DNA from 3 places in the Hydrogenophaga sp. SL48 genome. Region 1 is predicted to be linked to each of the others. Evidence: predicted binding sites of a transcription regulator. Region 1 holds the regulator's gene; each other region holds the start of a gene.
The links. The regulator NrdR, encoded in region 1, represses ribonucleotide reductase genes. The targets are predictions, from matches to a motif close to CACNANATNTNGTG.

Region 1 (10,436 bases):
AGGTCGTGCATGGTGAACACACGTCGAGCGGCGTGGCCCGGCATCAGCTGGTTCGCAGACCACACCGTCACACCGGTTTCGCTGCCATCGGCGGCCAGCTGACGCGCCTGAATGTCGCCCGAGTTGTCCATGGTGCGGTAGGACACCGTGTATTTGAGGCGACCCGCCAGCGTGCTGTTGTCTCCACCACCGGTGTTGACCGAGACGCCGGCGTCCCGGCCGGACGCGCTCAGGATCTCGGCCAGGATCGTGTTGAAGATGGATTTGACGTCGTCGGCCGAACGGGCGCTGAACGAGCGGGCACCACCGGTGTAGCCGGCATGAATGAAGTCGTCCACCCGCGTCTGGAGGTCGTTGTTGGAAATGAGGTCTCCCGTGGGGAATGGAGGGAACACCGTGGGCGCCCCTGACCCGTAAAGCGTGTAGTTTGTCTTGTACTGTTCGATCTGATTGAAAGTCAGGCCGGTGCCGGTCGCTTCGCCGGATGGCTCGATCAGGTAACCCACCGTGTAGGTGGTCATGTTCTGCCAGAACGTCGGTTGCCCGGGGCGGGTCTGGATGTTGTTGTCCAGTCCTGCCGGTTCTGCACCTGCTCTCATGTCCTCGTGCCAGTAATACCGGGCCGTGATGTCGGCCAAGCCGCCAGTGCCCGTGCTCGGGAAGGGCACATACTGAAGGCGACCGGCCAAGGTGTTGATGCCACTCTTCATGTACTGAAACGACTCGGTGGTTCCATCCGCTCGGGTCCGGGTGAACGTTTGGAGACCGTTGATGTTGTCGTAGTCAAGTCCCGCCGCTGTGGGGCCCCACGGCGTACCAGACGACCATCCGCCGTCAGAGAACAGCAGGTTGAAGGAGCGGCGGCAGTTCATTTCGGGGCTGCTGTTGGAGGTGGGGTCGGTCCGCCACGCGTATTCCGTCACACCGTTTCGCCGGCCGTAGTAGTCAGCCGCCCGCTCCACGGCATTGTGCAGTGGCGTTCCCCCCTGGGACACCATGCCGTTGAGCCAGTTGAACAGGTTGTTGTTGTCGGTCGAACCTCGGCTGAGCGGCCGCACACCACGCGACAGCGTGACCGGAGAAGTCGCCCCGGGCGGTGTGACCAGCGGGCTGCTGTGGGACTGGTTGATCGGCATGTAGCCGATGCGCAGCTCGTTGTCGAGTTTGGACGGGTTGTTCGGCGCACCATTCGCATCGGTGTCCGCGAGGGCCAGTCCGATGGCCGTGCTGGTGGCCAGCTGCCGGTTGCTGTAGTAGCGGTACCAGTTCAGGATGTTGGTGACTTCCTGGGCATTCGTGCATGTGTTGGCTGTGCAATCCGTTCGGGTATTGGGCGTGGGAATGACGTGGGTGGCGGTGCCACCGTAACTGACGTTCACCCGTGTTCGCGCCCCGCAACCGATGTCCTGCCCAGCCCCATCTTTGACGACCAGGGAACAGTAGGCGTAGGTGAATGCCGGCGAAGCCGCCGTGGCCGCTGTGTAGGCGATGTGCTCGGGAATGCGCCGTGTGTTGGACAAGGTGTACCGCGAGGTGAAGCCGGTTGGAGTGCTCGGGCTGTTGACCACACCCTGGAAGTTCCTCGTCGTGCCATCGTCGTCATACATCGAGTGATACACGCGGTAGTCGTTGGGTGCCACATCCCGCTGAAACACCTGGTAAGAAAAGGCAGCGCTGGCCACGTTGGACACCCACACCACATTGTCTGAGGGCACCAGGGCAACGCCACTGCCATTGACCCGCGGCAGGTATCTCGTTCGCGGGTTGTAATAGACCGGGTTGACGTCGGCCGAGCGCTGGGCGGACCAGTTCCAGTAGGTGCGAGCAGGCGAGGCGGCGACCGACCAGGTGGTGCGGGCTTCGATGCGCCAGCGGGACCCATCCCAGTACCTTCGGTAGCAGGTGTAGTTGCCCGCGTTGTAGATCGCGTCGCCACCGATGCCGGCGTTGAAATTTGTTGCGTTTGTCGAATTGACGTTCGAATAAGGGCTGGGGCATACCCGGGCCGGCACGTTTTCGAAATCATTCGTGACGTTGTAAGTCTCATGGTAGGTGTACGCCATGGACCCCGAGTTGTCCAGCGCGACCATCAGGTTGGGCTTGGCGCCCGACTGGTTGGTCAGCAGCGGACGGTTGGCAGGCTGGGCCCACGCTTGCGAACCCAGCAAGACCGCGCTGCAAAGGGCCACCGACAGGACCAACCGGTGGACGAAGGGCAATGTGAACAGGGTCTTCATGGGAACCTCGCTGATAAGTCTTTGTTTCATTCGGTCTTGACCAGGCGTCAATCGACACCACCGGTGGCAGACAGCACGGGAACGGTGGGGGTCAGGATCGATTGCAGCCACACCTCTGAGCCGGCGCTGAGGGTGCCGTCGCTGGCGATGGTGGCGTCGCTGGACAGCCCTCGGGTCGTGACCAGGAAGCGGTCGTTGACCAGGGCCTGGATGATGCAGGAAGGGCTGTTTTTCAGTTCTGCGTTGGACTGCACATTGGAGTTGTAGGTCGCGGTCAGGGTGATGAGGTTGGCAGCGCCGGTGGCCCAGTTGCTCTTGGTGTTCCATGCGCCCGACCTGATCGCGGTTTCGTCGTCGGCCGTGAGTTCTGTCGACACAATCTTGCCCGCGTCGGTGGCGTAGCTGGAGCCCCCGTTTTCCGCTGCGTCAATGGCCACCCGCTCGCAATAGCGCAGGGCGTCTTCGGCGGACGTGCGCGCCACCTGGTTGGTGCGCATGTTGTTCGAGAACTGCTCGAAGGTGGCGGAGTTGCGGGCGGCCAGCAGGCCGGCGAACGAGATGATCAGGAGCATGATCAGTGCCATGGGAAGCACGATCCCACGGGCACTGCCGGGACGGGGTGAAAGCAGGGTGCGACGCATGACAGTGTTTTTCCGTGGGTGAACGGTGGGATTCAGTTTTCGTACAAAAACGCCCATGGGTCTTCGCCGCTCACGTAGTCAGACGGCAGGCCGGGGCGCATGTTGCGCAGCTGGATGGTGGTCACGTAGGCACGGCGCAGGAAGCGGTCGGTGGCCGTCTGTTCGGTGCCATCGCAATCGATGTAGCTTCCGAGGTCGTTGATGCTGTTGTCGCCTGTGGGAGCGGGGCGGGCCGTGCGTGCCAGGATGCAAATGCGCAGGGCGGCGACCCGGGACCAGTTGGTTGCGGTCGCGCCGAGCACGGCATGGTCCGCACCGACGTAGCCGGCCACCTGATGGGGAAGGGGGTTGCCAGCCGTCGGCGCGGCGGTGACAGCGTATTGAACCTGCAGGTCTTCGATGTTGGGGATCAGGGCCGTGGCATTGCCGAACCCCGAGCCGGTTCGCCCCTGGCAAAAGAGAGAAGGCGTGCCGTCGGCGTCATTGGCAATGTAGTAACGGTTGTCGGCCAGGGAGAGGGGGGTTGCTGAGGCCGCGCCTTCTGCCGAAGCATCCCATGCCGTGATGCCTTCATGAGCGCAGTTGCCGGGTGACCGCACGCCAGTTGCGTCGGTGACGAACTGGCTGTTGAGCAGCGATGCTTCGTAGCGCACGGCAATGGCATCGGGCCCGGATCCGGTTGCATCACAGGCCAGCGCTTCAAATGCTGTACCCGCGGCATTGTCGGTGAAGCCTCCGTCACACCCGCGAACGGCCCGCCCGGGAAACAGCCTGGCTCCGCTGTTGTCCACATTGGAAAAGCCCGTCAGGCGAATCTGCTGCTGCAGCAACTCCAGCGCCAGAGCGGCGTCTTCGTTCATCTGTGATTCAAGCGTGCTGCTGCGCGAGGTGGTGGACGTGTTGACGTAGATGACGCCCACGGCCCCCATCAGGAAGAGGCCGATGGTCATCGCGACCATCAGTTCGACCAGACTCAGGCCGCGTTGGGCGCGTGCACCCGGCCGGCGTGATGTTGAGAGTTTTGTCATGATCACAGGCCCACCTTGAAGTACATGCAGCTGTATTCCAGCTTCTCGGACGTACTGAGGTTGTCGGGGCAGTTCTCTTTTGCCGCATCGAACAAGGAGAAGTTGCCTTTGTCGTCGTCCACATCCGCTGCGGCGGCTTGCGGCTCTTTCCAGATGAGCCAGACATCCAGGTTCCGGGTCGCAGCGGTCGGTGTGCTGATCACGACGGCGTCGCCCTGGGGAAGCCGGTTGCGAACGCTTCGAAGGAACTGGTCGATATCGGCTGCGGCGAGGGCATCGGCGACCGTGGCGGCATTGGTGGCATCAGCCGGGTCGAGGTCAAGGTTGGCGTCGAGGACCGTGACGGCCGTGCTCTCGAAGTCGTCGGTTTTGGCGATGTCGTAGTTCCCTCGGTCGTAGCCATAGACGTTGACCCGGGCCCGATCGGCGTAGTCGTTCACGAGCGCCAGGCCGGTGAGGCGCATCTGCGACACCTTGTTGTAGCTGAAGGTGGCGCCCGAGAGGCCTGCCACGCCCAGCAGCCCGACCGACACCAGCAGAATGGCGACCAGCACTTCCAGCAAGCTGGACCCGGACTGCCTGTGGGCGGACGTGACCCTGGCGCCCAACAGGGACTTTTTGACGGTGAATGTAGACATCATGGTGCTTTCAGGCTCACGGCAACTCGGTGGCGACACTGGCGCGGCCCACCGTGGACACACTCACGTTGTTGACCTTGGTGGCCGACGTTGCACCGCTGGGGGTGACGGTGAGGGTGGTTTGTCCTGTGGTGGCCCCGGCGGCGGCACCTGCAGCCATCAGGCCATTGGGCATGAATTGCAGGAACGTCACCCCTGCCGAACTCACCAGTGAGGCGATGCCGCTCTGGGCGGAGGTCACCTGGACGACTCGTTCGCCGGCATCGTAGGCTTGATCCGTGGCGCCGTCATCGACGAACACCATCCATCCGTTGCGCCACTCGGTGCTGTCGGTGCAACTGGTTCCGTTGGAGCTGGGGCAGAGCATGAGCTTTCGCGACGACTTGATGGCTTCCGATCGGGCGAGTTGCAGGCTGGTCGTCAAGGCGCGGGTCGCACTGTCACGTCGCCATTGACGGACCGTTTCGCTGAAGTCAGGGAAGGCCAGCGTCGCCAGCACGGCGACCAGTGCCACAGTCACAAGCAGCTCGATCAAGGTAAACCCTTGCTGGCCTGATTGAGACGATTGGATGGGGGAAGGCAGGTGTTTCAATTGGCGGCTCCGTACTGCAATGTAGCGGCCACCTGACGCCATTCCTGAGCCGTGCTGACGCGCGGTCGTTTTCCGCCTCCTGAGCGGTATAAAGCATTCACTTTCTCCGGGTGCCATGGTGAGTGGTTGCCGCGTGTCTTGGTGCGATTTTTTGCAGCATCCCGACCCCCTGAACGTCCCACCAAGGTCGCTCAAGAACCGGCCGTTGATTCAGATTGACTGATTCGGATCCGCCCAATTCGATTGACGATGATTTTCTGACTGGTCCCGATTCTTGGCGTCACCTCCAGTGTTGCCATGCCAGACGCCATCATTCCCGTCGGCAGGAATACAAAACGTTGTCTGGATGCATTTCCCTCAAGGCTTTTGATTCCCGTGAATCCTTGCGATTGGGCAATCAGCTTGTCGTTGGAGTCGAATTGACCATTGATGTCAATGTCTTGAAAAACCAGCCATCCGGACTTCCATTCTTTGTCAGACGCAGGGCTGCAGCTGAGCCCATTGCTGCTGTTGCACATGACCACCCGGCGAGACCATCGGATGGCCTCCGACCGGGCCAGGACCAAGTGGTCCGTGACGGAACGTGTGGCCATGTCTCTCTGCCAGACGGCGAGCAATTTTCCAAACTCAGGAATGGCGATCTGCAGCACAACCGCCAACAGGGCGGTGGTCACCATCAACTCAATCAGACTGACGCCTGATGAAGGACTTGTTGTCGCCAAACTTGAGTTTTTCATCCCTGGGTCCCGAATGTGATGTGTTCGGACCCATTATTTCCGGTTGCGCACGCCAAACAAGGTTGTGCTGCATGGCAGTCCGAGGATTCATCCCCAGGACGAAGGACGATATCAACAGGCGCGCGAGCGAACCTCGGCTGATGCAGATCTAACGCCGGACCTCATCCACCAATGCCCGGAACTCATCGATGTCTTCAAAGCTGCGGTAGACGCTGGCGAACCGGATATAGGCCACTTTGTCGAGCTTCTTGAGTTCGCGCATGACCATTTCACCCAGGCGGGCGGCGGGAATCTCCCTGACGCCCAGGTTCAGCAACTTTTCTTCGATGCGCTCGATGGCGGCGTCCACCTGCTCGGTGCTCACAGGGCGTTTGCGCAGCGCCAGCGCAAACGAGGCACGCAATTTGGCCGGCACATAGTCAACGCGTCGACCATCTTTTTTCACCACGGCCGGGAAGCTCACTTCCGGCCGTTCGTAGGTGGTGAAGCGCTTTTCGCAGTGACCGCACTGGCGCCGGCGGCGGATGAAATCCGCGTCTTCGGACACTCGGGTCTCGACGACCTGGGTTTCCAGATGACCGCAGAAGGGGCATTTCATCGCGCGACGTCGCCAGCCGCCATCACTTGTAGACCGGGAAGCGGGCGGTCAGCGCGTTCACCTTGGCGCGCACGGTCTCGATGTTCGCCGGATCGCGCGGATTGTCCAGCACGTCGGCAATCAGGTTGGCGGTCAGGCGGGCTTCTTCGTCCTTGAAGCCACGGGTGGTCATGGCGGGGGTGCCGATGCGCACACCGCTGGTGACCATGGGTTTTTCCGGATCGTTCGGGATGGCGTTTTTGTTGATTGTCATGTGGGCGTTGCCCAGCACGGCTTCGGCTTCCTTGCCGGTGATGCCTTTGGCGCGCAGATCAACCAGCATGACGTGGCTCTCGGTGCGGCCGCTGACGATGCGCAGACCGCGCGAAACCAGGGTTTCGGCAACGATGCGTGCATTGGTCAGCACCTGTTGTTGATAGGCCTTGAAGTCAGGCTGCAGCGCTTCCTTGAAGGCGACGGCCTTGGCCGCGATCACATGCATCAGCGGGCCGCCTTGCAGGCCGGGGAAGATGGCGCTGTTGATGGCTTTCTCGTGTTCGGCTTTCATCAGGATGATGCCGCCGCGCGGGCCGCGCAGGCTCTTGTGGGTGGTGGATGTCACCACGTCGGCGAATGGCACCGGGTTGGGGTACACGCCTGCAGCAATCAGGCCGGCGTAGTGGGCCATGTCGACCATGAAAATGGCGCCCACGTCTTTCGCCACCTTGGCAAAGCGCTCGAAGTCGATGCGCAGGCTGTAGGCCGATGCACCAGCGATGATGAGCTTGGGCTTGGTTTCGTGTGCCTTGCGCTCCATGGCTTCGTAGTCGATCTCTTCTTTGTCGTTGAGACCGTAGGAGACCACGTTGAACCACTTGCCGCTCATATTGAGCGCCATGCCGTGGGTGAGGTGGCCACCTTCGGCCAGGCTCATGCCCATGATGGTATCGCCGGGCTTCAGGAAAGCCAGAAAGACGGCCTCGTTCGCGGATGCGCCGCAATGCGGCTGCACGTTGGCCGCGTCGGCGCCAAAGATCTGTTTGACACGGTCGATCGCCAGTTGCTCGGCCACGTCCACGTATTCGCAACCACCGTAGTAGCGCTTGCCCGGGTAGCCTTCGGCGTACTTGTTGGTGAGCTGCGTGCCCTGGGCAGCCATCACGGCCGGCGAGGCGTAGTTTTCACTCGCGATCAGCTCGATGTGGTGTTCCTGGCGCGCGTTTTCCAGCTGGATGGCCTTGAACAGCTCAGGGTCGGTTTGCTCGATGAGGATGTTGCGGTCGTACATGGTGGCAGTCTTGGGTAACGTGGATCCCCATGGTCCGGTGTTTCCGGATGTGGGGGCTGCCCAGGCGAACGGCTGAACGCCCTTTGCCGGGCGGTACGCTTCCCAGTGGTTATCCCGGCCGCCGCGATGTCGCAGGGCAGGGGGGCCACGTCAGCACGTTGACTCCAAGAGCTTGGAGAGTGCCTATCGCCAGTTGCGTACGGCGCTAGTTTATCCGAGAGATGCCCAGCCTTGTACGCCGACCCAGCGGCAGGTATCGCTGGCGACTAGGTGATCAGGAGCTGGACAGATCGTTCGCGGCAGCGGGATCCGATGGAAGAACAATGGCCCCTTCCACCGGCACCGACTCCAGAAAACCGGTCTGCGTGGGCAGAGTGAGCTCGGGCTCGACCGGTGCCGGCGCCGGGATGGCGGAAAAGACCGGGAATGAGGTGGGCATGGGTTTCCCCAGCGCCACGCTCCGGATGCGCAGGTGTTCGGCCATCACCTTGTTGATGTAGCTGCTGCCGTCGGTGGTCACAGCCCCCACATACAAACGCAGGCCCCCTTCGATGGAACCGGCCTGCTTGATGCAGTCCTGCAAGACCTTGACGCCCACCCGCAGATTGGAAAGGGGGTCAAACGCCGCCATCTGACCGCCGAAGTCCTCGTATTTGTCCGAGTGCACCCGGGTCAGCACCTGCATCAGACCCTGAGCACCCACGGGGCTCTGGGCGTAGGGGTTGAAGCGTGATTCGATGGCCATGACGGCCAGGATGAGCGTCGGGTCCAGGCGAACCTTTTCACCCACCGTGAAGGCCTCAGCCACCAAGGCACTCAAGGGCTCAGGGGCCACCCGGTACTTCCGGCTGAGCCAGTGAGCCACATTGGCCTGCTGTCTCGGCAGCTGGTCAGGGGTGACCGCCGCAACGCGCTCGACCGTTTCCGGCTCAAGGGTTGGTTGCTCAATGACCATGCCTGTGTCTTGGCGCTGAAGCAGCCAGTCCAGGGCCTTTTGTTCCACGCTGTCACGCAGATCGCCGCGAGCGGCCAAAGCAATGATGCCGACGGCCAGTGCGCAGCCGAGCAGCGCCATGCCGTTGTGAGTGAACTCAACAAAACCGCGGTAGATGTCGGAAAGTGCGGTGCGGAGGGTGGCCGAGGCAACTGAGTTGCTCTTGGAGAGGCCGAAGGCTTGCGTTGTCATGTGTTCGCTCCTTGCAGGGCTGTGCCGACCGTGTGAGGTGGAGCAGCTGGATGGGGCGCCATCGATGGCAAGCCCTTGGGGCTTGCGGTCGCTTGTATCGGTGTCAATGGCGGTGCGGGTTTACCCTGAACGGGTAAGCGGAGCGAATGGTAGGTGCAGGCAAATACCAAGTCAATGTTTTAAACGTCGTTTAAAACAATTATTTGTTATATGAATGATTTTGTAGTGCACTTGGTCACAGTTTGCTAGCGCCAGCCTCAATCTGGCTGAGGTCTTGCCGATGGTCGGGAATAAAGTACCGTTGATCGGCTGTACGTCTGTGTGCTCGGGAGTGCCGGTCCTCACGGAGGCGACTTTCCCGGTGGGAGGAGAAACCCCATGTAACGACGTGGGTGAATGCTTGATGTGCGAGTGATTCGAGCGTAATCTGTGGCTGTCGGTCATCACGACCGGCATACAGCCAGCAAAGCGGTGCAGCCGCCCACTGGCCCCAACGGGAGCAATCTGTTGCTTCCAGGCTGGAGAGACATCCAACTCCCTCCGCCAAAACCGACGGCAAGTGCAATTTGCCCGCCGTCAACCCCGGTGGGCTTTGCCCGCCGGGGTTTCTTTTTTGGGGGCATACGGACAGAAAGGGCGTACCCAGCCACACCGGTGACAATAGGGTGGTTTGTCCATGACACCGGCATGGTGCTGGCATGTCCTCTTTCTTCGAACCACCTGTATGTCGCTGTTCTCCCTGCGCAAGAACCCTTTCCAGTCCAACACCCCCGAGCCCGCTGTGAACACGCCTGCCCCCTCCAAAAATTCTTCCGCTGCTCAGCCACATCCCCTTGATGCGGTGACCGGAGGGGCTTTTTCTGCACCCACATCGGGTGAGCGGGCTGCCCGTATCCGAGAGTGGTTGGCCACCGAGCCAGGGCTGGAGCAGATGAACGAGGTGTTCAAAGAACTGTCCCAGCGCGACCGCGGCGCGGCCAAGCCCCTGAAAGAGAAGCTGGATGAACACAAGCGGCAGAAGGCGCAAGAGCACATCGCGGTGGAATGGGCCCAGAAGGCCGAGAGCCTGATTGCTCAGCCCCGACTGAATCTCGCCGATGCCATGGCCTGGCAGCGAGATGCCGCCAGAGCGGGCGCGCCTTTGTCGCGTGAGCCCCTGGCCGGGCTGAAGGCATCGCTCGCCGAGCGGGTCAAAGCGATTGAGGACCTGCAACACCGGGTGCAAGTGGAGCGTGAGTCTGCGGTGTTGATGGCTCAGCGCATTGAGGTCCTTTCCACCAAGCCGTGGCGTGAAGCCCAGGCGAGCGCGACCGCCTTGCAAGCGGATGTCGTGGAGTGGCAGCGCCAGGCCAGCGGCTTGGCAGACGATGCCCAGTGGCCCAGCGTGGAGACCAAGTTCCCGCCGATGCTCGATGCCTCGCGCAGCCAGCTGCAACTGGTGTGGGACGCTTTTGAAGCCGCCCTGGCCCAGGCCGTGGCGGCTGACGCCGACGCCAAGGCCCCACTGCCCGC
Region 2 (10,436 bases), 2.5 Mb from region 1:
CGCCGAAACCCCGCACCGCACCCTGGGTGGCCACGTGCTGGCGAGCGCCGACGGGCAGTGGCTCTACACCACCGAAACCGACACCCGCGACGGCCGTGGCTGGATCGGTGTGCGCGACCACCGCACGCTGCAACGGGTCGCGCAATGGCCCAGCCACGGCCTGGACCCGCACCACATGGCACTGGACGCTGGCGGGGCGCTGCTGGTCGTCAACGGGGGCATTCCGCGCACCGCCAGCGGCCAGAAAACCCGGCTGGAGGCCATGGACCCGTCGCTGGTGCGGCTGGAGCCGCGGAGCGGCGCGCTGCTGGGTCAGTGGCGGCTGGGCGACCCGCGCCTGAGCCTGCGCCATGTGGCCTGGGGCCTGCCGGTGGGCCCCGGCGACGGCACACCGGCGCGCGCGCCGCTGCTGGGCATCGCGCTGCAGGCCGAACACGACGAGGCCGCCCAGCGCCGCGACGCGCCCGTGCTGGCGCTCTGGGACGGGCAGGACCTGCGGCTGGCCAGCCGCAGCATCGCCGGGAATGGCTACGCGGGCGACATCGCGCCCGGTCCCGGTGGTGGCTTCATCGTGAGCGGCCAGCGCAGCCACGAAGGCCTGCTCTGGCACCCCGACGCACCGGACCGCTGGACCACCATCGCACGGCTCACCGAACCCTGCGCGCTGGCGCCCTGGCCGGGAAGCGGCGGGGTGCTGATGGGCGCGAGCCGCGGGGTCGGCTTCTGGCACCCGGCCCTGCCACCGGCCATGCTGGCCTGGCCCGGCGCCATGGCGCCCGACAACCACTGGGTCGTGCTGGGCTGAGCCGCCCGCCAGGGCGGCGCTTCAGCGGCATTCGAACCGGGCAAACCGCGCGGCCAGGGCGGCCAGGTCCTCCGCGTCGAGCACCGGGGCAGCCAGGCCCGGGCTGCGGCAGGTCTGCAGCACCCAGTGCGACACCGCCTGCGCGGCCAACGCGTCGGCCAGGCGGAACAGGTCATCCCGCCCGAACAGGCCGGCGTGCCAGGTGGTGCGGCACTCCAGCGCCACCCCGCTGTGCTGCAGCAGGCGCAGGCTGCGTGCCGCGCGCGCGCCACCGCCGCGTGTGCCGGTGACCTGGTCGTGGCGGTGTTGCGGCGCCTTGATGTCCAGCCCGACCCAGTCCAGCTGCGGCAACACCCGCTGCAGTCGCTCGGGGTACATGCCGCCGGTGTGCAGGCCGGTGGCAAAACCGAGCGCGCGCACCTCGGCCAGGGCCGGGCCCAGCGCCGCCTGCAGCGTGGGCTCGCCGCCCGAGAACACCACGCCGTCGAGCAGCCCGCGGCGCTGCCGCAGGAAGCCGTGCACCGCCTGCCACGACAGGGCCCCCGGAACCGCGGCGTCGAGCAGCCCCGGGTTGTGGCAGTACACGCAGCGCCACGGACAGCCCTGCAGGAACACCACCGCCGCCAGCCGGCCCGGGAAGTCAACCCCGGTCAGCCGCGTGAGTCCGCCGATGCGCAGCGCCTGCGCACCACGGGTCGCGGGTGGTGGTGCGGTGCCCGCGACCTCAGGCGCGGGCGGCCGGCTCGGCAAAGAATCGGCGTTCGGCATGTTCGCCCTGTTTGCCCCGGTTGAAGCTGCTGACCGGCCGGTGGTAGCCCATGACGCGGGTCCAGACCTCGCAGGGCTGGCGTTCGTCGTCGCGCAGGGACATGTCAGCGGCCGTTGACCTGACGGCCGATGGGGTGGATGTGTTCATGGGTGTTTCCTTTTGGGGTGGTTGAAAGACGGGGGATCAAGCGGCCTGCAGCTGGCGTTTGGCGGCCAGCTTCTCAGCGTCGCAGACCGGACAGAACGGGTGCTCGCCCGCGAGGTAGCCGTGGGTGGGGCAGATGGAGAAGGTGGGGGTGACGGTGATGTAGGGCAGGCGGAAGTTCGTCAGCGCGCGCTGCACCAGCGCGCGGCAGGCCTCGCCGCTGCTCAGGCGTTCGCCCATGTACAGGTGCAGCACGGTGCCGCCGGTGTACTTGCGCTGCAGCGGGGCCTGGCGCTCCAGCGCCTCGAACGGGTCGTCGGTGAAGCCCACGGGCAGCTGCGACGAGTTGGTGTAGTAGGGCTGCTCGGGCGTGCCGGCCTGCAGGATGGCGGGCCAGCGCTTGCGGTCTTCGCGGGCGAAGCGGTAGGTGGTGCCCTCCGCGGGCGTGGCCTCCAGGTTGTACAGGTGGCCGGTCTCCTCCTGGAAGGCCACGATGCGTTCGCGCACGTGGTCCAGGAAGCGCAGCGCGAAGGCGTGGCCGTCGTCGGTGGTGATGTCGTGCGCGTCGCCGGTGAAGTTGCGCACCATCTCGTTGATGCCGTTCACGCCCAGGGTGCTGAAGTGGTTGCGCAGGGTGCCGAGGTAGCGCTTGGTGTACGGGAACAGGCCCTGGTCCATCAGCCGCTGGATCAGCTTGCGCTTGGTCTCCAGGCTCTGTTGGCCCAACACCAGCAGGCGGTCGAGCGCGGCCAGCAGGCCGGCCTCGTCGCCCGCGTGCAGATGCCCCAGGCGCGCGCAGTTCACCGTGACCACGCCCAGGCTGCCGGTCTGCTCGGCGCTGCCGAACAGGCCGTTGCCGCGCTTGAGCAGCTCGCGCAGATCAAGCTGCAGCCGGCAGCACATGGAGCGCACCATGTTCGGCTGCAGCTCGGAGTTGATGAAGTTCTGGAAGTACGGCAGGCCGTACTTGGCCGTCATGTCGAACAGGCGCCGCGCGTTCTCGCTCTCCCAGGGGAAATCGGGCGTGATGTTGTAGGTGGGGATGGGGAAGGTGAAGACCCGCCCCTTGGCGTCGCCCTCGGTCATCACCTCGATGTAGGCGCGGTTGATCAGGTCCATCTCGGCCTGCAGATCGCCGTAGCAGAACGGCATTTCCTGCCCGGCGATCACCGGCACCTGTTCGCGCAGGTCGTCGGGGCAGACCCAGTCGAAGGTGAGGTTGGTGAAGGGCGTCTGCGTGCCCCAGCGCGAGGGCACGTTGAGGTTGTAGATCAGCTCCTGGATGCACTGGCGCACGGCCGCGTACTCCATGCCGTCCTGGCGCACATAGGGCGCCATGTAGGTGTCGAACGACGAGAAGGCCTGCGCGCCGGCCCACTCGTTCTGCAGCGTGCCCAGGAAGTTCACGATCTGCCCCACGGCCGAGGACATGTGTTTCGGCGGCCCCGACTCCACCTTGCCCGGCACGCCGTTGAGGCCTTCGTTGAGCAGGGTGCGCAGCGACCAGCCCGCGCAGTAGCCGCTGAGCATGTCGAGGTCGTGGATGTGGAGGTCGCCCTCGCGGTGCGCCTGCCCGATCTCGGGCGTGTAGACGTGCGAGAGCCAGTAGTTGGCCGTGACCTTGCCGGCCACGTTCAGGATCAGCCCGCCCAGCGAATAGCCCTGGTTGGCGTTGGCGTTCACGCGCCAGTCGGCGCGCGTGAGGTACTCGTTGATCGACGATTCCACATCCACCAGCGTCTGCTGGTCGGCGCGCAGCGTGGCGTGCTGCTCGCGGTAGACGATGTAGGCGCGCGCGGTCTGGAGGTGGTTGGCCGCGATCAGCGTCTGTTCGACCACGTCCTGGATCGGCTCGATGCCGGGCGGCGCACCCTTGAAGCGGTGGATCAGCACCTTGACCACCTGGGCACACAACAGCGCGGCCTCGGCGCCGTCGAACTCGCCGCTGGCCTGGCCGGCCCGCGCCAGCGCGGACCGGATCTTGTCGGCATCGAAGGCCTCGCGCAGGCCCGAACGCTTGATCACCTCCCTTGGAAGACTGACCACCATCGCATCTTTCATAGCTCTCGCCTCCTGGATCAAAAACACTACCTATGGTGTTCAAGATACCCGCCAGACACCATAGATAGTTTGATTTGACGCAAGGTCGACGCAGCTTCCAACGCGGTTTCAGGCCTTTCACCGGCTTGATCTGCGTCAACCGGGTGCGGCTGTCACGCGCGTTCTGACAGGACCGCGCCGAGCCTGAAGAATCCCGGCATGGACTTCGATCACAGCCCCCGGGCGCAGGCGCTCCAGCAGCAGCTGGAGACCTTCATGCAGACCTACCTGCTGCCGCACAACGCGGCCTGGCACCAGGCGGTGCAGCAGGGGGACTACCCGCCACCCTTCCTCGAAGACCTGAAGACCCTGGCGCGCGAGGAAGGGCTGTGGAACCTGTTCCTGCCCGGGCTGCGCGAAGACGAGCCCGGCACCCGGCTGGGCAACCTCGACTACGCGCCGCTGGCCGAGGCCATGGGCCAACTGCACTGGGCGGCCGAGGTGTTCAACTGCAGCGCGCCCGACACCGGCAACATGGAGCTGCTGCACCGCTTCGCCACATCCGCGCAGCGCACGCAGTGGCTCACGCCGCTGCTCCATGGAACGATCCGCTCCGCCTTCGCCATGTCCGAACCCGACGTGGCCTCGTCGGACCCGACCAACCTGCAGACCACGGTGCGGCGCGAGGGCGACGACCTCGTGCTCAACGGCCGCAAGTGGTTCATCACCGGCGTGGCGCACCCGGGCTGCCGGCTGTTGATCGTGATGGCGCGCAACGCGCCCGACGACAGCGCCGCGGCCGAGACCCGGCACCACCAGCACAGCATGGTGCTGGTGCCGCTGGACACGCCGGGCGTGGACGTGGTGCGCAACATCAGCGTGGTGCACCACCACGCGCCCGAGGGGCATGGCGAGATCGTGTTCCGCCAGGTGCGCGTGCCGGCCGACCACCTGCTCGGCGGCTGGGGCGAAGGTTTTGCGATGGCGCAGGCGCGGCTGGGGCCGGGCCGCGTGCACCACTGCATGCGCACCATCGGCCAGTGCGAGCTGGCGCTGGCGCTCGCCACCGAACGCGCGCTGGAGCGCCGGACCTTCGGCAAATACCTGGCCGACTACGCCAACGTGCAGGAGTGGATCGCGCTGTCGCGCATCGAGATCGACCAGGCGCGCCTGCTGGTGCTGCGCTGCGCCTGGCTGCTCGACCACCCGGAGCGCACCGAGCCCGCGGCCTTGCGCGCGCAGGTGGCCGCGATCAAGGTGGTGGCCGCAGGCCTGCAGACCCGCGTGGTGGACCGCGCCATGCAGATCTTCGGTGCCATGGGCCTCTCGCCCGACACGCCGCTGGCGCAGTTCTGGACCTGGGGCCGCGCCCTGCACCTGCTCGACGGACCCGACGAGGTGCACCTGCGCAGCGTGGCCCGGCACGAGCTGGAGCGGGCGCGTGAACGCATGGGGTCGTCTTCCGCCTACTTCACCACGCCCGAGCAGATGCGCACGCCACCGCGCCTGAACTGAGGCCACGTTCTACAACCGCGTGGGTCGCGCGCTCATACGTCCAGGGCACCGCCGGGCCGGCTTTGCCGGACGGCCAGTGCCGCCCCCTTGAGGGGGGCGCGCGAAGCGCGGCGGGGGTGTTCCAGTTCAGCGGTCCACCTGGCCCGGCAGCGAGAGGTCGCCCGACGCCACCTTGAACACCTTCGCCACGCACAGCAGCGGCGTGTGCAGGCTGGCGTTCACCCGCAGTGCGGCGGTCACGCCGTCGAACTTCAGGGCCTGCAGCGCCGACACGTTGTCGAAGGGCACGCGCACGTTCACGCTGTCGCGCTCGAACGAGGGGCTCCAGCCGGGGCTGTCGATCAGCAGCGGCAGGCCGGGCCAGGTCTTGGGCAGGCGCGGCCGGCTGCCCTCGGGGATGTCGACCACCTTCAGCGACCCTTGGCCACAGGCCTCGTCGGGCCGCAGCACCACCCAGTGCGAGTGCCACACGCCGCCGTCGTTCTTCAGGTGGCCGTCGCCGTTTTCGTCGAACAGCGGCGTGTCGTCGAAGTCGGGGTGGGCGGTGACGGCGAAGGCCAGGATGCCGGCCTGGGGCTCGAAGCCCACCTCGGCCGGGTCCAGGCTGGTGGGCCAGACGTAGGAGAACACCCGGCTGCCGGCCAGCTGGCCGGACTTCGTCGGCCGCGTGCGCCCGGCCTTGCCCGAGACCTGCATGTGGAACACCAGGGCGTTGTCCTCGGTGCTGATGCGGGTGTGCACCACATCGAACGGCGCGTGCACCGCCTTGGCCGGCGCGGTCGCGATGCCCCCGGTGTGGGCGCGGCCCCCATCGGCCAGGGCAGGCCCGGCCAACGCCAGAGAAGCCACCAGCCAGGTGGCGCGCAGCGGGGAGGAAAGGGAGATGGAACGCATGGAAAACTCCTGGAGTGGGGCTGGGAACAGGCCGCCGGCCGGCGGTCCCGTGGCACCCAGTGTCGTTCCGCCTTCTGTTCAAATGGGATCATTTCGTACACGATGGATACCCATTCGTTCAGCCACCCCATGACCACGACACCCCCACCCGTCGACCGACTCTCTGGCCTGCTGGAGCGTTTTCCCGTGCGCGCCCAGCTGTCGTTCACCGGCACGCTCTGCGGTGTGCAGAGCTTCACCCCCGCGCCCGGCACGGGCTACCTGCACGTGCTGCGCCGGGGCACGCTCAAGGTCACACACCCGGCCCGGCAAGGGGTGCCGCGGCGCCTGCAGATCAGCGAACCCTCGCTGCTGTTCTACCCGCGCGCCATCACCCACCACTTCCACAACCCGCCGGTCGAGGGCAGCGACTTCACCTGCGCGCAGCTGCGGTTCGACGGCGGCCAGGCGCACCCGCTGGTGCGCACCCTGCCCGGCGTGCTCGTCCTGCCGCTGCACCAGGTGGACGGGCTGGCGGCCGCGCTGGATCTGCTGTTCGCCGAGACCGACCGGGTGCGCTGCGGGCACCGCCTGCTGGCCGACCGGCTGTTTGAAGTGGTGCTGATCCAGGCCCTGCGATGGCTGCTTGACCACCCGCGCGAGGCCGGGGTGCCGCCCGGGCTGGTCACGGGCCTGTCGGACCCCCGGCTGGCGCGCGCGCTCGTGGCCCTGCACGACGCGCCCGGCGCGCCCTGGAGCGTCGAGCAACTGGCCGCGGTGGCGGGCATGTCGCGCACCAGCTTCGCCCAGCGGTTTCGGGACCTGGTCGGCCAGACGCCGGCGGGCTACCTGACCGACTGGCGCATCGGCCTGGCGCAGGCGGGGCTGTTGCAGGGCGCGTCCATCAAGCAGCTGGCCAGCGACCTGGGCTACGCCAACCCGTCGGCCCTGAGCCGTGCGTTTGCCGCCCGGTCCGGGCACTCGCCGCGCGACTGGCTCAAGGGGTCTGTGCCCTCGGCGCGCTGACCCGAGGCGCGGCCGGCCCCCGGGGCGCTGCGGGACCTCAGGCCACTCAGGCCGCCACCGCTTCGCGCATCGCCGCCGCCGCGATGTCCAGCGAGCGCAGGCGCAGCGCAGGGTCGAACACGTCGCTCACCAGCATGAACTCGTCGGCCTGCGTGGCCTCGGCGAGCCGCTGCAGGCCGGCGCGCACCGTGTCGGGCCCGCCCACCACCGCGCAGGCCAGGAAGTCGGCGATGCCGGCGCGGGCCTGCGGGTCCAGTCCCGCCAGGAAACCCGCCACCGGCGCCGGCAGCTGGCCGCGCTGGCCGGTGAGGATGCCGAGCACGCGCTGGTAGGTGCTGCTGGCCAGGAAATCGGCTTCCTCGTCGGTGGGCGCGGCGATCAGCGGCACGCCGACGATGGCGTAGGGCTTGTCGAGCACGGCGGACGGCTTGAAGTTGTGGCGGTACAGGTCCAGCGCCTGCAGCAGGTAACGCGGCGCAAAGTGCGAGGCGAAGGCGTAGGGCAGGCCGCGCTCGGCCGCGAGCTGGGCCGAGAACAGGCTCGATCCCAGCAGCCAGATCGGCACGTGCGTGCCGGCGCCCGGCATGGCGATCAGCTTCTGGCCCGGCACCGCATCGCCCAGCAAACGCTGCAGCTCCATCACGTCGCGCGGAAAGTCCTCTTCGGTCTCGCGCCGGTCGCGGCGCAGTGCGCGCATGGTCATGGGGTCGGTGCCGGGCGCCCGGCCCAGACCGAGGTCGATGCGGCCGGGGTAGAGCTCGGCCAGCGTGCCGAAGGCCTCGGCCACCACCAGCGGCGCGTGGTTGGGCAGCATGACGCCGCCCGAGCCCACGCGGATGTGCTGCGTGGCGCCGGCCACGTGGCCCACCAGCACGGCCGTGGCCGAACTGGCGATGCCGCTCATGTTGTGGTGCTCGGCCAGCCAGTAACGCGTGAAGCCCAGGGCCTCCGCGTGCTGTGCGGTGCGCAGGGCGATGGCCAGCGCATCGGCCACCGTGCCGCCTTCGCGCACGGCCACGAGATCGAGCAGGGAGAGGCGGATGTCTTGCAGGGGCTTGGGCATGGGATTCATGGACCGCATTGTCAGATGCTTTGCATCCCGCCGGCCGGTGAGCCCACGAAAGACCCCTGTCCCCCTCCCCTGGCGAGCCGCCTCCACCCACCGGATCAGCGTGCCTTGATGGCACCACCGGAGCGCCAACGCAGGGGAAACGCGGTCAACGCGCCGCCATCCGGCTCACCCGGCGGGCGGGAGCACCCGCAGGGTGAGCGCTTCGAGAGCCTGCACGATGAGGCGCTCGGGTCGGTCGCAGGTGTGGCTTTCACCCGCATCCAGCACGGTGTCCCGCGGGTCGCGGTCATGGGTGATCCAGGCCCGCCCGGCGATGCACTCGATGCGGCAGCCCAGTGGCCGCGTGATGCATTGCAGGGCCCCCCTGGGCAGCACCCAGGTGTCGGCGGCGGGGCGCGCGCTGGCGGCCGGGTGCGGCCGGCGCGACAGGCGCAGGGTGGAAGGCAGGGACAGCGGTACGGTGTGCATGGCTCAAGGCCGGCGGGGCCGGCGAAAGGTGGGAAGGAACGGGATTCAGGCGGTCAGCGCCTCGCGCCGCGCGGGCAGGCGCTGCCGGGCCAGGGCCAGGCGCTCCTGCTCCAGCGCGCGCGCCAGGGCTTTCTGGCCGCTGCGCTGGGCCGCCGCGATCAGCGTGAGGTCGATCAGGTCGCGCTGCGCATGGCTGCCACCGAAACGGTGCGACTGGCTGCGCACCGGGCGCAGCAGGGCCACCGCACGCGCCCAGTCCTGCTGCCCGAAGGCGACGCAGGCCTGCGTGACCGCCGAGCCGACCTCGCGCGTGAAGGCCGCGTTGTCGCCCTCGCTGGCCATCGCAATGCGCTGGGCCTGCAGCAGCGTCTGCAGCAGGTCTTCGCGTCCGGCGGCCACGAAGGCCATGGCCGCGTGCCAGTCGCTGAAGGCGTAGTGGCCGTCGCCCGCGAAGGGCGCCCAGCGCTCGGCCAGGCGCTCCCAGCGCGCGCCCACGTCCGCCCCCTGCAGGTCCAGCCGCCACAACAAGGCGCTCGCGTCCACCAGCTCCACATGGACCTCGGGGCGGTGGCCGTGGATCGGCCCGTCGTACAGCGCCAGCACCTCGGGCAGATCGCCCTGCGCGAGGTGGTGCAGCGCGAGGTGCCACCAGTTGTGCACGGCCAGGAAGTTGTCGGTCTGCCAGCCTTCGTTGCCCCGCATCCACTCGATGCCCTCGTCGCGCCGGCCCTGCATCTCCAGCACGTGGGCCACCGCGTGCTGCGCCCAGGCGTCGCGGGGCTGCAGGTCCACGGCCTGGCGCCCCAGGCGTTCGGCGCGGGCGTAGTCGCCGGTTTCTTCGAGCCCGAAGGCCTGCATGCCCAGCACCGCGTGCCAGCCGGGCAGGGTGGCGGACCACGCGGGCAGGGCGCGCGCGATGCGGTCGCGCAGCATGCGCGAGTCGCCCACGAAGAAGTCGAGCTGCTGGCCGGCCTGCAGGGCCAGCGCGTCCAGCGGGTGGTGCGCGCTCAGGTCTTCCAGCGTGAGCGCGGCGGCGCGCCACTGGCCGTCGCACAGCTGCGCGATGGCCCGCAGGTGCCAGGCCTCGCGTTCGTTGTGCGGCAACTCGCGCGCGGCCGCCAGGGCCTCGCGGGCGGGCGCCACGGCTGCCGCTTCCGAGGACAGCAGGAAAAGCCAGGCGCGCAGCACCTGGGCCATCACCAGGTCGGGGGCTTCGGCCAGCGCCGCTTCGGCGGTGGCCAGGGGGTTGTCGGCAAAACAGCGGAACTGATGCAGGGCCTGCTCCAGCAGGTCGTGGGCGTGGGCGTTGCCGCCCGAGAGGGTGTGGCCGACGGTGTCTTTCGTGGTCATGGGAATGCTCCAGGGTTGGGGTGAGGAAAAAAGGGAAGGAAGGGGATCAGGGCCGGGCGCGCGACACGTCGCGGAACACCAGCATGTCGGGAATGCGCGCAGAGGCGCCGTCGTGGAAACCCAGTTCGGGCCAGGGCGCGTTCGCCGGTCCGTTGCGGAAGGTGCCGAACAGCAGGTCCCACAGCGGCAGGTCGGCGTAGTTGTGCGCGTGCACGCCGCGCTGGTGGTGGATGGCGTGGCTTTCGGGTCGCTGGATCAGGTAGCCCAGCCAGGTCGGTGTGCGCACACGGGTGTGCTGGAACACCGAGAGAAAGGTCAGCAGCGCCACCGCCCAGGCACCCGCTTCGGGGCTCAGGCCGAGCAGCGGAAACAGC
Region 3 (10,436 bases), 2.5 Mb from region 1:
GGCCAGCGAGTCGGCGGTGACGAAGAAGCCGAGGTTGCGTTTGACGATGCGACGCTCGTCTTCGGTCAGGCCGTTGGGGTCTTTCCAGAGCGCGATGTCGCGGCTCATGTTCACTTCCTGCGGCATCCAGTGGTTGGCGCAGGTGGCGAGGTATTTTTCCCAGGCCCACTTGTACTTGAACGGCACCAGCTGGTTGACGTCGGTCTGGCCGTTGATGATGCGTTTGTCGGCTGCGTTGACGCGGTGAGCGCCCTGCGTGGCCTTGGGTGCAATCAAAGCGGGAGATGGATTTGTCGCGGAGGACAGTGACGCTTGCACACCCGGCATGTGAGGTGGCAGGGGAATCGATGCGGGCTTCGAGGAGGGAGTAACTTGATCGTCCCAGGTCAACATAGGTGTGTCCAATTCGGTGGATTATCGAAGTGTCTGCATGAAATGCAAAGGACTCATGCGTGCGATGAATGTTTTGTGTTGCGGTGTCGCATCGAATGCGCGACGTTCGACACCACAACACACGCATGCATCACATGCAGAGCTCATTGGCAGGCTTCGCAACCGGGGTCGTCGATGGCGCAGAACTTGATGTCGGTGGCGGGTTCGACATCCACCGCAGCGACCGCGGGTGCGCTCATCGCGACCTCGTTGCCGTGCACCGACACCGCGTTGAGCTGACCGGTGCGGCCTGTGGACTTCTCTGCTTGCGTGGCCGAGGTGGTGCGCAGGTAGTAGGTGGTCTTGAGACCACGCAACCACGCGAGCTTGTAGGTGTCGTCGAGCTTCTTGCCCGAGGCGCCGGCCATGTAGATGTTCAGGCTCTGCGCCTGGTCGATCCACTTCTGGCGCCGAGCCGCGGCTTCCACCAGCCACAGGGGTTCCACTTCGAACGCGGTCGCGTACAGCGCCTTCACATCTTGCGGCACGCGGTCGATGGGTCGCAGCGATCCGTCGAAGTGCTTGAGGTCCATGACCATCACGTCGTCCCACAGGCCGAGGCGCTTGAGGTCTTTGACCAGGTAGCTGTTGATGACGGTGAACTCGCCCGAGAGGTTGGACTTGACCGAGAGGTTGCCGAAGCAGGGCTCGATGGACGCGTCCACGCCGATGATGTTGGAGATGGTCGCGGTCGGAGCGATGGCCACGCAGTTGGAGTTGCGCATGCCATCGGTGGCGATCTTCTGGCGCAGCGCGTCCCAGTCCAGGCTGCTGCCACGGTCCACGTCCACATAACCGCCGCGTTCGCGAGAGAGCAGGTCGAGCGTGTCGGGCGGCAGGATGCCCTGGTCCCACAGCGAGCCTTTGTAGCTGGCGTAGCGACCGCGCTCGCGGGCCAGTTCGGTCGAGGCCCAGTAGGCGTGATAGCAGATCGCTTCCATCGAGCGGTCGGCGAACTCGACCGCTTCATTGGAGGCGTAGGGGATGCGCAGTTCGTACAGCGCGTCCTGGAAGCCCATCAGGCCCAGGCCCACCGGACGGTGGCGCATGTTGGAATCGCGCGCCTTCTTGACCGCGTAGTAGTTGATGTCGATCACGTTGTCGAGCATGCGCATCGCGGTCTTGATCGTCTTCTGCAGCTTCTGATGATCGACGCCGCCGTCCTTTAGATGCTTGAGCAGGTTGATCGAGCCCAGGTTGCAGACCGCGGTTTCGGTGTCGCTGGTGTTGAGCGTGATCTCGGTGCAGAGGTTGGAGCTGTGCACCACGCCGGCGTGCTGCTGCGGTGAGCGGACATTGCAGGCGTCCTTGAAGGTGATCCAGGGGTGGCCGGTTTCAAACAGCATGGTGAGCATCTTGCGCCAGAGGTCCGACGCGGGCACCTTGCGGCTGGGCTTGATCTCGCCGCGTTCGGCCTTGGCTTCGTAGGCCACGTAGGCCGTCTCGAAGTCGGCGCCGAACAGGTCGTGCAGGTCGGGCACGTTGTTGGGCGAGAACAGGGTCCAGTCACCCTTCTCCATCACGCGCTTCATGAACAGGTCGGGAATCCAGTTCGCGGTGTTCATGTCGTGCGTGCGGCGGCGGTCGTCGCCGGTGTTCTTGCGCAGCTCCAGGAACTCCTCGATGTCGAGGTGCCAGGTTTCCAGGTAGGTGCAGACCGCGCCCTTGCGCTTGCCGCCCTGGTTCACCGCGACGGCGGTGTCGTTCACCACTTTCAGGAACGGCACCACACCTTGAGACTCACCGTTGGTGCCCTTGATGTGGGCGCCCAGGGCGCGCACGCGGGTCCAGTCGTTGCCGAGGCCGCCGGCGAACTTGGACAGCAGCGCGTTTTCCTTGATCGACTCGTAGATGCCGTCCAGGTCGTCGGGCACGGTGGTCAGGTAGCAGCTGGAGAGCTGCGAGCGCAGCGTGCCGGCGTTGAACAGCGTGGGCGTGGACGACATGAAGTCGAACGAGGACAGCACCTCGTAGAACTCGATGGCACGCGCCTCGCGGTCGATCTCGTTCAGCGCCAGGCCCATGGCCACGCGCATGAAGAAGGCCTGCGGCAGCTCGATACGCGACTTGCGCACGTGCAGGAAGTAGCGGTCGTACAGCGTCTGCAGGCCCAGGTAGTCGAACTGCAGGTCGCGCTCGGGCTTGAGCGCGGCGCCCAGTCGGGCCAGGTCGAACTGCTGCAGCTTCTCGTCGAGCAGCTCGTTCTGCACGCCCTTCTTGATGAACTGCGGAAAGTACTCGGCGTAGCGCGCGCCCATGTCGCTGGACGGCACTTCTTCACCGATCACTTCCTTGACGATGGTGTGCAGCAGCAGGCGCGCGGTGGCGTAGGTGTAGTCCGGGTCTTTTTCGATCAGGGTGCGGGCGGCCAGGATGGAAGCCTTGTAGACCTCTTCGATCGGCACGCCGTCGTACAGGTTGCGCTTGGTTTCGGCGACGATGGGGTCGGCCTTGACGTCTTTGCCCAGGCCTTTGCAGGCGTCTTCGATCAGGTGCTGCAGGCGGCCCAGGTCGAGCGGCACGCGCTGACCACCGTCCATCACGTGCAGCAGGGCTTCGGCCGGTTTGGCGGCTTCGGCCTGGTGGGCACGCTCCTGGGTGCGGCGCTCGCGGTACAGCACATAGGCGCGGGCCACTTCGTGGTGACCGCCGCGCATCAGGCCCAGCTCCACATGGTCCTGTACGTCTTCGATGTGGAAGGTGCCGCCGCCGGGGCGCGAGCGCATCAGGGCTCGCACCACGGTCTGGGTCAGCGCGTCCACCGTTTCGCGCACGCTGGCCGACGCTGCACCTTGCGTGCCGTGCACCGCGAGGAAGGCCTTCATCAGGGCCACGGCGATCTTGCTGGGCTCGAAGGACACCACGGCGCCGTTGCGGCGAATGATCTGGTAGTGGGCAAAGACCGAGGTCGGGCCTTCCGTCTGCGCGGCAGGGCTGCCGCCGTGCATCGCTTGGGACGGGGAGTGGGACGGGGTGGATGGTGCGATCTGCATGGGTCCTCTTGCTTTCGTTTGTTTTGTGTCACTGGCCTTTGTGCGCAAAGGCGGGTGGCTGGGTTGGGCCGGATCGGTCGGTGCTGTCGGGGCGGTGCGCTGGGCAATGTGCCGTCAGGGCCGGTTCGACAGGATGACTGGTTTGGCGCAGCGCACACTATATCTGGTGTGTTGGGCCTCTTCAAGCCACTACCTGTAGTGTTTGCTGAAAATAGTGCCTGCCTCGAAACGGTGCCGTTTCGTCAGGTAAAAAGGGTGGCCGGATCCGTGCGAAAGGGGGCAGCGCGGAACGGCGGTGCTGCTGCTTCTGGGTTCTTGAGGTCAACAACGGCGCGTGTTGCCAATGGATTTGCCGTTGAACACCGCACCGATTCTGGTGTGGCCAGGATGCGGTGTTCGCTGAACTCCGGGTGGATTCACGCAGGACGCTGAACGGTCCCGATCACACATTCGGGAAAACACCCGTGCGCCCAGCGCAGGTCCCGCTGAAGCCGGGCCCAGTCAAAGCCCGGTCCGGGATCCTGTTTGCGGCCCGGCGCAATGTGTTCGTGGCCGGCGATGTGGGCGATGACGTGGCGTTCACGCAGGCGCCGGCACAGCCGGGCCAGCGTGACGTACTGTGCGGGCTCAAACGTCTGGCCTTCCAGCCCTTCCAGTTCGATGCCGATGGAGTCGTCATTGCATTGCGAACGCCCGCGCCAGCACGATGCACCGGCGTGCCAGGCGCGGTCGTCGGTGCTGACAAACTGCAACAGCGTGCCATCGCGGCGCACAAAAAAATGCGACGAAACCTCGATGCCCCGGATCTGCTCGAAGTAAGGGTGCGCCGACCAGTCCAGCTGGTTGGTGAACAGCTGTTCCACTTCCGGGCCGCCGTATTCACCGGGAGGCAGGCTGATCGAATGCAGCACGATCAGGTCGATCACGGCCGCTGCCGGGCGGGCGCCGAAGTTGGGCGAGGGCACCCGGCGCGCCGCCTTGAGCCAGCCACCGTCCCAGACGGCATCGCGTCCCCTGGTGTCAGGTGTTGTCGTCATCGTCGGACGGCATGGTGATGCCCAGCCGCTGGATGCGGTAACGCATCTGGCGCAGGTTCAGCCCCAGGCGCGCTGCGGCGGCCGTGCGGTTGAAGTCGCTTTCCTTGAGCGCCTTGAGCAGCACCTGCCGTTCCTGTTCGTCGAGGAAGACCTGCAGGTCGGCCGGGATGCCGGAGCCCGCGTGGTCCACCGAGACCTGTTGGGCGGCCAGTGCGAGCGGTGTCGGGGTTTCCCGGCGCTCGCTGCCTCCCCCGCCTGGGTCTGCGAAGTCCTGGGTCTGCAACGTGGTCCCGGAGCTGAGCGCCATGGCGCGCTGCAACAGGTTTTCCAGCTCACGGACGTTGCCTGCCAGCTCGCACGAGCGCAGCCAGGCGAGGGCGTCGTCGGACAGCGCAGGGGTGGCGTGGCCCGACTCGTTGCAGATCCGTTGCAGCAGCGCCTGCACCAGCTCGGGCAGGTCCTCCCTGCGCTCACGCAGGGCCGGCGTGCGCAGCCCGATCACGTTGAGGCGATAGAACAGGTCCTGCCGGAACTCTCCGCTCTTGACCAGCGCCGCCAGGTCGCGGTGGGTGGCGCTCACGAGACGCACGTCCACACTGTCTTCTTGCACACCGCCCAGCGGGCGCACGCGCCGCTCCTGGATCACGCGCAGCAGCTTGGCCTGCATGCCCAGCGGCAGGTCCCCGATCTCGTCGAGGAACAGGGTGCCGCCCTTGGCCGCCTGGAAATACCCTTCGCGGTCTTGGGTGGCGCCGGTGTAGGCGCCTTTGCGCGCACCGAAAAACTCGGCCTCGATCAGGTTGTCTGGAATGGCGCCGCAGTTGACCGCGACAAACGGCCCGCTCGCGCGGTGGCTGCACTCGTGCACCGCGCGCGCCACCAGCTCCTTGCCGGTGCCCGACTCGCCGAGGATCAGCACCGGGGCCATGCTGGTGGCCACCTTCTCGATGCGGCCGCGGATCTGAACCATGCTGGGCGATGTGCCCACGATGCGTTCGAGGGCCTTCACACCGCCGGGCGGCGGCGGCGCGCTGCGGCCGACCGCGTCGTTCAGCGGGGCTCGCGGCAGCGTGGCGGCCGGGGGATGACGCTGTCCCTGGATCGCCGCATTGACGGCCGCGCGCAGTTGTTTGAGGTCCACCGGTTTGGTGAGGTAGTCGAAGGCGCCCGACTTGAGCGCCTCGACCGCGTTCTCGGCCGAGCCGTACGCGGTGATCACGATGGACTTCTCGCTGCGTTGCTGGGCGGCCAGCTCGCGCAGCAACTCCAGACCCAGGCCGTCGGGCAATCGCATGTCGGTGATCAGCACATCGAAACGGCGCTGAACGAGCCACTCGCGCGCCTGGGCCAGGTCGGGCGCGGAGATCACTTCGTGGCCTTCGCGCAGCAGGGTGAGTTCGTAGAGGGTTCGCAGGTCTGGTTCGTCATCGACGACCAGCACACACGCGCTGGGGGAGGTGGACATGGCGGACGCGTCAGAGCGTGGAGAGTGATGGGGGGTCGGCCTGGGACAGGCCGGGGCGCGTGTAGGCCGCCACCGAATCGCCGGGTGGGTAGCTCAGGCTTTGCTGGACGGGTGTCTTGCTCGACCCATCGATGATGGGCGCGAGCACATAGAACTCGTTGCCTTCCCGCTGATCGAGGCGGCTGCGCTGGTAGGCAATCTGGGCACCATAGCGCTCGCAGAGCTCCCGGCAGATGTACAGGCCCAGACCGCTGGAGCGGCTCTCGGAAGAAAAGAACGGTTCGAACAGGTGCCGCAGCACGCTGGCCTCCAGCGGCGCACCGTCGCTCCAGACCGACAGGCGCACCCGGTCGTTGCCGTGGGGTTGCGAGATCACCCGGATGGACGATGGCTGGCCGCTGGCGTGGCGCAAGGCGTTGTCCAGCAGGTTGATCAGCAGGCGGCGCAGGTGCTCGGGGTCGAAGCCGATGTGGGCGCCCGGCGCATGGGGGTGAACGCCCAGCACGCCCTGGGCCTTGTTCTGCTTGAGCCACTCGTGGGCAATCTGGCGCAGGGTCTGGTCCACCGGCAAGGCGGGGACACCTTCGTCCTGGCTGGGCTGGACCCTGGCGACGTTGAGGATGTCGTCCACGATGCGCGAGAGCCGTTGCGCGTTCTGTTCGATCATGCGGGTGAGGCGTTTCTGCCCTGGCTCCGAGACCTCCTCATCCAGCAGGGCATTCGCCTGTGTGATGGCAGAAAGCGGGTTGCGGATTTCGTGGGCCACCGCCGCCGACATGCGGCCCATGGACGCCAGCTTCTCGGTGCGCACCTTCGCCTCCACCTCGCGAAGGTCCTCCAGGAACAGCACGCACAACTCCGATTGGCGCCCGCTGGGTGAGCTGGTCAGCCGGGTGCGGGCGAAGAAGCGGTGGGTGGTGAACTCGTCGGGATCGATCCGCACCTCCGATTCGAGCCCCTCACCCACCATGAAGGACTTGTCCACCAGGTGGGAAATGCCGTTCCAGCCCGGGCGTGCAGACAGCAGCAGCTTGGCGGCATGCGGATAGCTGTCGCCCATCAGCATGTTCTGGGCCGCCGGGTTGGCGTTGCGCACCACGCCGTGGCGGTCCACCACCAGCACACCTTCGCTCAGGCTTTCGATGATCAGCTCATTGACCTGTGCCTGGGTGCGTGCAGCCGCCTGGCTGGTCTGTGCCAGCACCTCTTCTCGCGCCAGGCGCTGCGCCAGCTGGTTGGCCAGGAACGCGATCAGGAAAAAACCGGTGCCCGTCAGGCCTGCCTGCAGCAGTCTGGCGGTGGACACGGCGCTCAGCAAGGGCGCACTCAGGGCCGCGTCGCCGAGCAGGTAGAGCGTGACCCCGGCCGCGGTGGCCAGGGCCAGCGTCATCGACCCCAGGATGGATGCGAGCAGCACCGGCAGGGCAAACAGGGGGGTGTAGTTGATGCCGCTCTGCTGAAAATACTGCAGCACAGCGAAAACAGCCAGGTCCACGCCGATCGACATCAGCCACTGGATCCCGAACGGTTTGCCGGGCTCGATCGGCCGGGTCCAGAGCAGCACCGCGAGCGCCGCGCTCAGGTGTAGCGCATTGACCAGCACCAGCCACTGGGGGCCGCCGCTCTGGGTGAGCAGCACAAACACCTGCAGGGCCAGCAACACCAGGGCGATGATCACCCGTGCCCGCATGAAGGCCCGCCAAAGCCGCACATAGGCCCGAACCCGGTGGACCTGGCCGCGGCTGCCGGATCCAGCTTCCAGGGTGGAAAACCAGGATGGTGCGAACTGGGAGGTGCCTTCGTGCGCCATGTCAGCGCCCGGATCGCGAACCCGGCATCACGGCGATGCCCCTTCGTTTTGCCGGCGATGTTCCTGGCAGCAGTACACGCCCTGCTGGCCCCGGACCACTTCGGCCTCGGGCAGGTGGGTGCCGCAGTGGTCGCACGCCACCATGGCCACCGGTTTGCCCGGCCCGCGAGGCGGTGGTGCACCGGGCCGCTCGTTCAGCCGGTTGTTGCGCCAGATCCAGAAAGCCACCAGCACCACCGCCAGGACGAGAAGGAATTTCATTGGGGGTCAGGCGCGCTGCAGAACGACTTCGAGCACGAAGCGGGAGCCGGCGTATCCCAGCAGCAGGAAGCCCGCGCCCAGGTACAGGGTGCGCACCGCGACCCGCCCGCGCCAGCCCAGGCGCCAGCGGCCCCAGAGCAGCACGCCCATGATGAGCCAGGCCAGCACGGAGAACAGGGTCTTGTGGTTCCAGACCCAGCGCTCGTTGATGAGTTCGGAGAACCAGCCGCCGACCAGCAGCGTGGCGCTCAGCAGCACAAAGCCCGCCGCCACGAAACGGAAGGTGAGCCGCTCCAGGGTGAGCAGGGGCATGGAGGTTTCCGATGTGGTGCCCTGCCGCATCGCTTTTTCGGCACGCTGCATCAGCCAGGCGTGCACCACGGCCGCCGCAATCAGGCCGTAGGAGGCGATGCCCAGCGCCCAGTGCAAGGGCATCCAGTTGGAGGGCAGCGCGTGGTACTCGGAGCCGGGGAAAAGCAGGGCCAGCAGGACCGCGAGGGTGCCCAGCACCGCGAGCGTCCAGCGGGCCTTGAGCTGGGGATACATCCGGCTCTCGATGAGGTACACGGTGAGCACCAGCCAGGCGGTGATCGACAGCGCCGGGGCAAACCCGAAACGTGCTGGCGTGTCCAGCAGCGCCATGGCCAGCACGATCAGGTGCAGCAGCCAGGCCGAGGCCAGCACGCCACGCGTCTGGGCGGGCGTCATGCGTGGATGGGCCCAGGCCAGAAAGGCGTACGACAGCGCCGCCACCGCCGACAGCAGCGCTGCGGGCGGGTTGGTCGTGAGGGCGGGCATCAGGTTCATGGCGTCGGTGTGGAAACCGGGGTCGGGCGCGGTGCGCGGCTAAAATCCTGCACTGAGTTTAAAGCGTCTTGGCCGTGCGAACCGCTGGCGTTCCGCCACGCGACCAGGACCCCGGCCAGTCCGCTGCCGCCACCACCCACCCGACCCGAGCGCACCCCATGGCATCAGCCCTTTCCGACCGTCTCTCACGCATCGTCAAGGAAATGCGCGGCCAGGCCCGCATCACCGAGGCCAATGTCACCGACATGCTGCGAGAGGTGCGCATGGCCCTGCTGGAGGCCGACGTGGCGTTGCCGGTGGTGCGTGACTTCATCGCGCGGGTGAAAGAGAAGGCGCTGGGCCAGGAGGTGGTGGGTTCGCTCACCCCGGGGCAGGTGCTGGTCAGCGTGGTCAACCGCGAGCTCGCCGCCACCATGGGCGCCGGCGTGGCCGACATCAACCTCGCGGCCCAACCGCCGGCGGTGATCCTGATGGCGGGTCTGCAGGGTGCCGGTAAAACGACCACCACCGCCAAGCTGGCCAAGCACCTGATCGAGAAGCGCAAGAAGAAGGTGCTCACGGTGTCGGGCGACGTCTACCGCCCAGCCGCCATCGAGCAGCTCAAGACGGTGACGGCGCAGGCCGGGGCCGAATGGTTCCCGAGCACGCCCGACCAGAAGCCGGTGGACATCGCCCGTGCGGCCATCGACTACGCCCGCAAACACTACTTTGACGTGCTGCTGGTGGACACGGCCGGACGTCTCGCCATCGATGAAGCGCTGATGCGCGAGATCCAGGAACTGCACGCGGTGCTGAACCCGGTGGAGACGCTCTTCGTGGTGGACGCCATGCAGGGCCAGGACGCGATCAACACCGCCAAGGCCTTCAGCGCGGCGCTGCCGCTGACCGGCATCATCCTGACCAAGCTCGACGGCGACTCGCGCGGTGGCGCGGCACTGTCGGTGCGACAGGTCACCGGCGCGCCGATCAAGTTCGCCGGCACCTCGGAAAAGATCGACGGCCTGGAGGTGTTCGACGCCGAGCGCCACGCCGGGCGCATCCTGGGCATGGGCGACATCCTGGCGCTGGTCGAGCAGGTCACCGCCGGGGTCGACATGGCCGCGGCAGAGAAGCTCGCGGCCAAGGTCAAGAGCGGTGGCGATTTTGATCTGAACGACTTCCTCGACCAGATCCGCCAGATGAAGCAGATGGGGGGCCTCTCCAGCCTGATGGACAAGCTGCCCGGCAACATGGCCGCCAAGGCCACCGAGGCCGATCTGACCCGCGCTGAAAAGGACATCAAGCGCAAGGAGGGCATCATCTGCAGCATGACGCTCAGGGAGCGCACCAAGCCCGAGATCATCAAGGCCACGCGCAAGCGCCGCATCGCCGCCGGTGCCGGCGTGCAGGTGCAGGAGGTCAACCGCCTGCTCAAGGAGTTCGAGCAGATGCAGGGCATGATGAAAAAGATGAAGGGTGGCGGCCTCATGAAGATGATGAAACGCATGGGTGGCATGAAGGGCATGCCCCGGATGTAGTCCCCCCTGCGCCGCCTGCGGCGTCACCCCCCCGAGGGGGCGGCACAGGTCGTCCGGCGAAGCCGGCCCGGCGGTGCCCTGGGAGCTGGCGCCGTTCGGGCGTGTGGGGGTGTG

Region 2: the regulator NrdR is predicted to act here: its motif matches at 3,804-3,817, upstream of IM738_RS19650 (ribonucleoside triphosphate reductase).
Region 3: the regulator NrdR is predicted to act here: its motif matches at 3,581-3,594, upstream of IM738_RS17710 (ribonucleoside-diphosphate reductase subunit alpha).

What each region holds. Positions count from the first base shown of each region.
Region 1 covers NZ_CP063400.1:1,189,101-1,199,536, forward strand. The annotation lists gene IM738_RS05725 (pilus assembly protein) at 1-2,267, opposite strand, end outside; gene IM738_RS05730 (pilus assembly PilX family protein) at 2,285-2,821, opposite strand; gene IM738_RS05735 (PilW family protein) at 2,911-3,906, opposite strand; gene pilV (type IV pilus modification protein PilV) at 3,909-4,547, opposite strand; gene IM738_RS05745 (GspH/FimT family pseudopilin) at 4,561-5,136, opposite strand; gene IM738_RS05750 (GspH/FimT family pseudopilin) at 5,328-5,873, opposite strand; gene nrdR (transcriptional regulator NrdR) at 6,022-6,471, opposite strand; gene glyA (serine hydroxymethyltransferase) at 6,494-7,738, opposite strand; ZMP/ZTP riboswitch at 7,790-7,945, opposite strand; gene IM738_RS05765 (transglycosylase SLT domain-containing protein) at 8,013-8,924, opposite strand; gene IM738_RS05770 (DUF349 domain-containing protein) at 9,649-10,436, shown strand, end outside.
Region 2 covers NZ_CP063400.1:4,152,118-4,162,553, forward strand. The annotation lists gene IM738_RS19635 (DUF1513 domain-containing protein) at 1-805, shown strand, start outside; gene IM738_RS19640 (anaerobic ribonucleoside-triphosphate reductase activating protein) at 827-1,573, opposite strand; gene nrdD (anaerobic ribonucleoside-triphosphate reductase) at 1,530-1,721, opposite strand; gene IM738_RS19650 (ribonucleoside triphosphate reductase) at 1,758-3,779, opposite strand; gene IM738_RS19655 (acyl-CoA dehydrogenase family protein) at 3,978-5,273, shown strand; gene IM738_RS19660 (hypothetical protein) at 5,400-6,167, opposite strand; gene IM738_RS19665 (AraC family transcriptional regulator) at 6,297-7,172, shown strand; gene IM738_RS19670 (LLM class flavin-dependent oxidoreductase) at 7,219-8,244, opposite strand; gene IM738_RS19675 (DUF2917 domain-containing protein) at 8,410-8,712, opposite strand; gene IM738_RS19680 (tetratricopeptide repeat protein) at 8,758-10,062, opposite strand; gene IM738_RS19685 (sterol desaturase family protein) at 10,109-10,436, opposite strand, start outside.
Region 3 covers NZ_CP063400.1:3,730,217-3,740,652, reverse strand. The annotation lists gene IM738_RS17715 (ribonucleotide-diphosphate reductase subunit beta) at 1-393, opposite strand, end outside; gene IM738_RS17710 (ribonucleoside-diphosphate reductase subunit alpha) at 537-3,425, opposite strand; gene ampD (1,6-anhydro-N-acetylmuramyl-L-alanine amidase AmpD) at 3,842-4,462, opposite strand; gene IM738_RS17700 (sigma-54-dependent transcriptional regulator) at 4,446-5,927, opposite strand; gene IM738_RS17695 (ATP-binding protein) at 5,938-7,737, opposite strand; gene IM738_RS17690 (PP0621 family protein) at 7,765-7,998, opposite strand; gene IM738_RS17685 (cytochrome C assembly family protein) at 8,005-8,805, opposite strand; gene ffh (signal recognition particle protein) at 8,964-10,322, shown strand.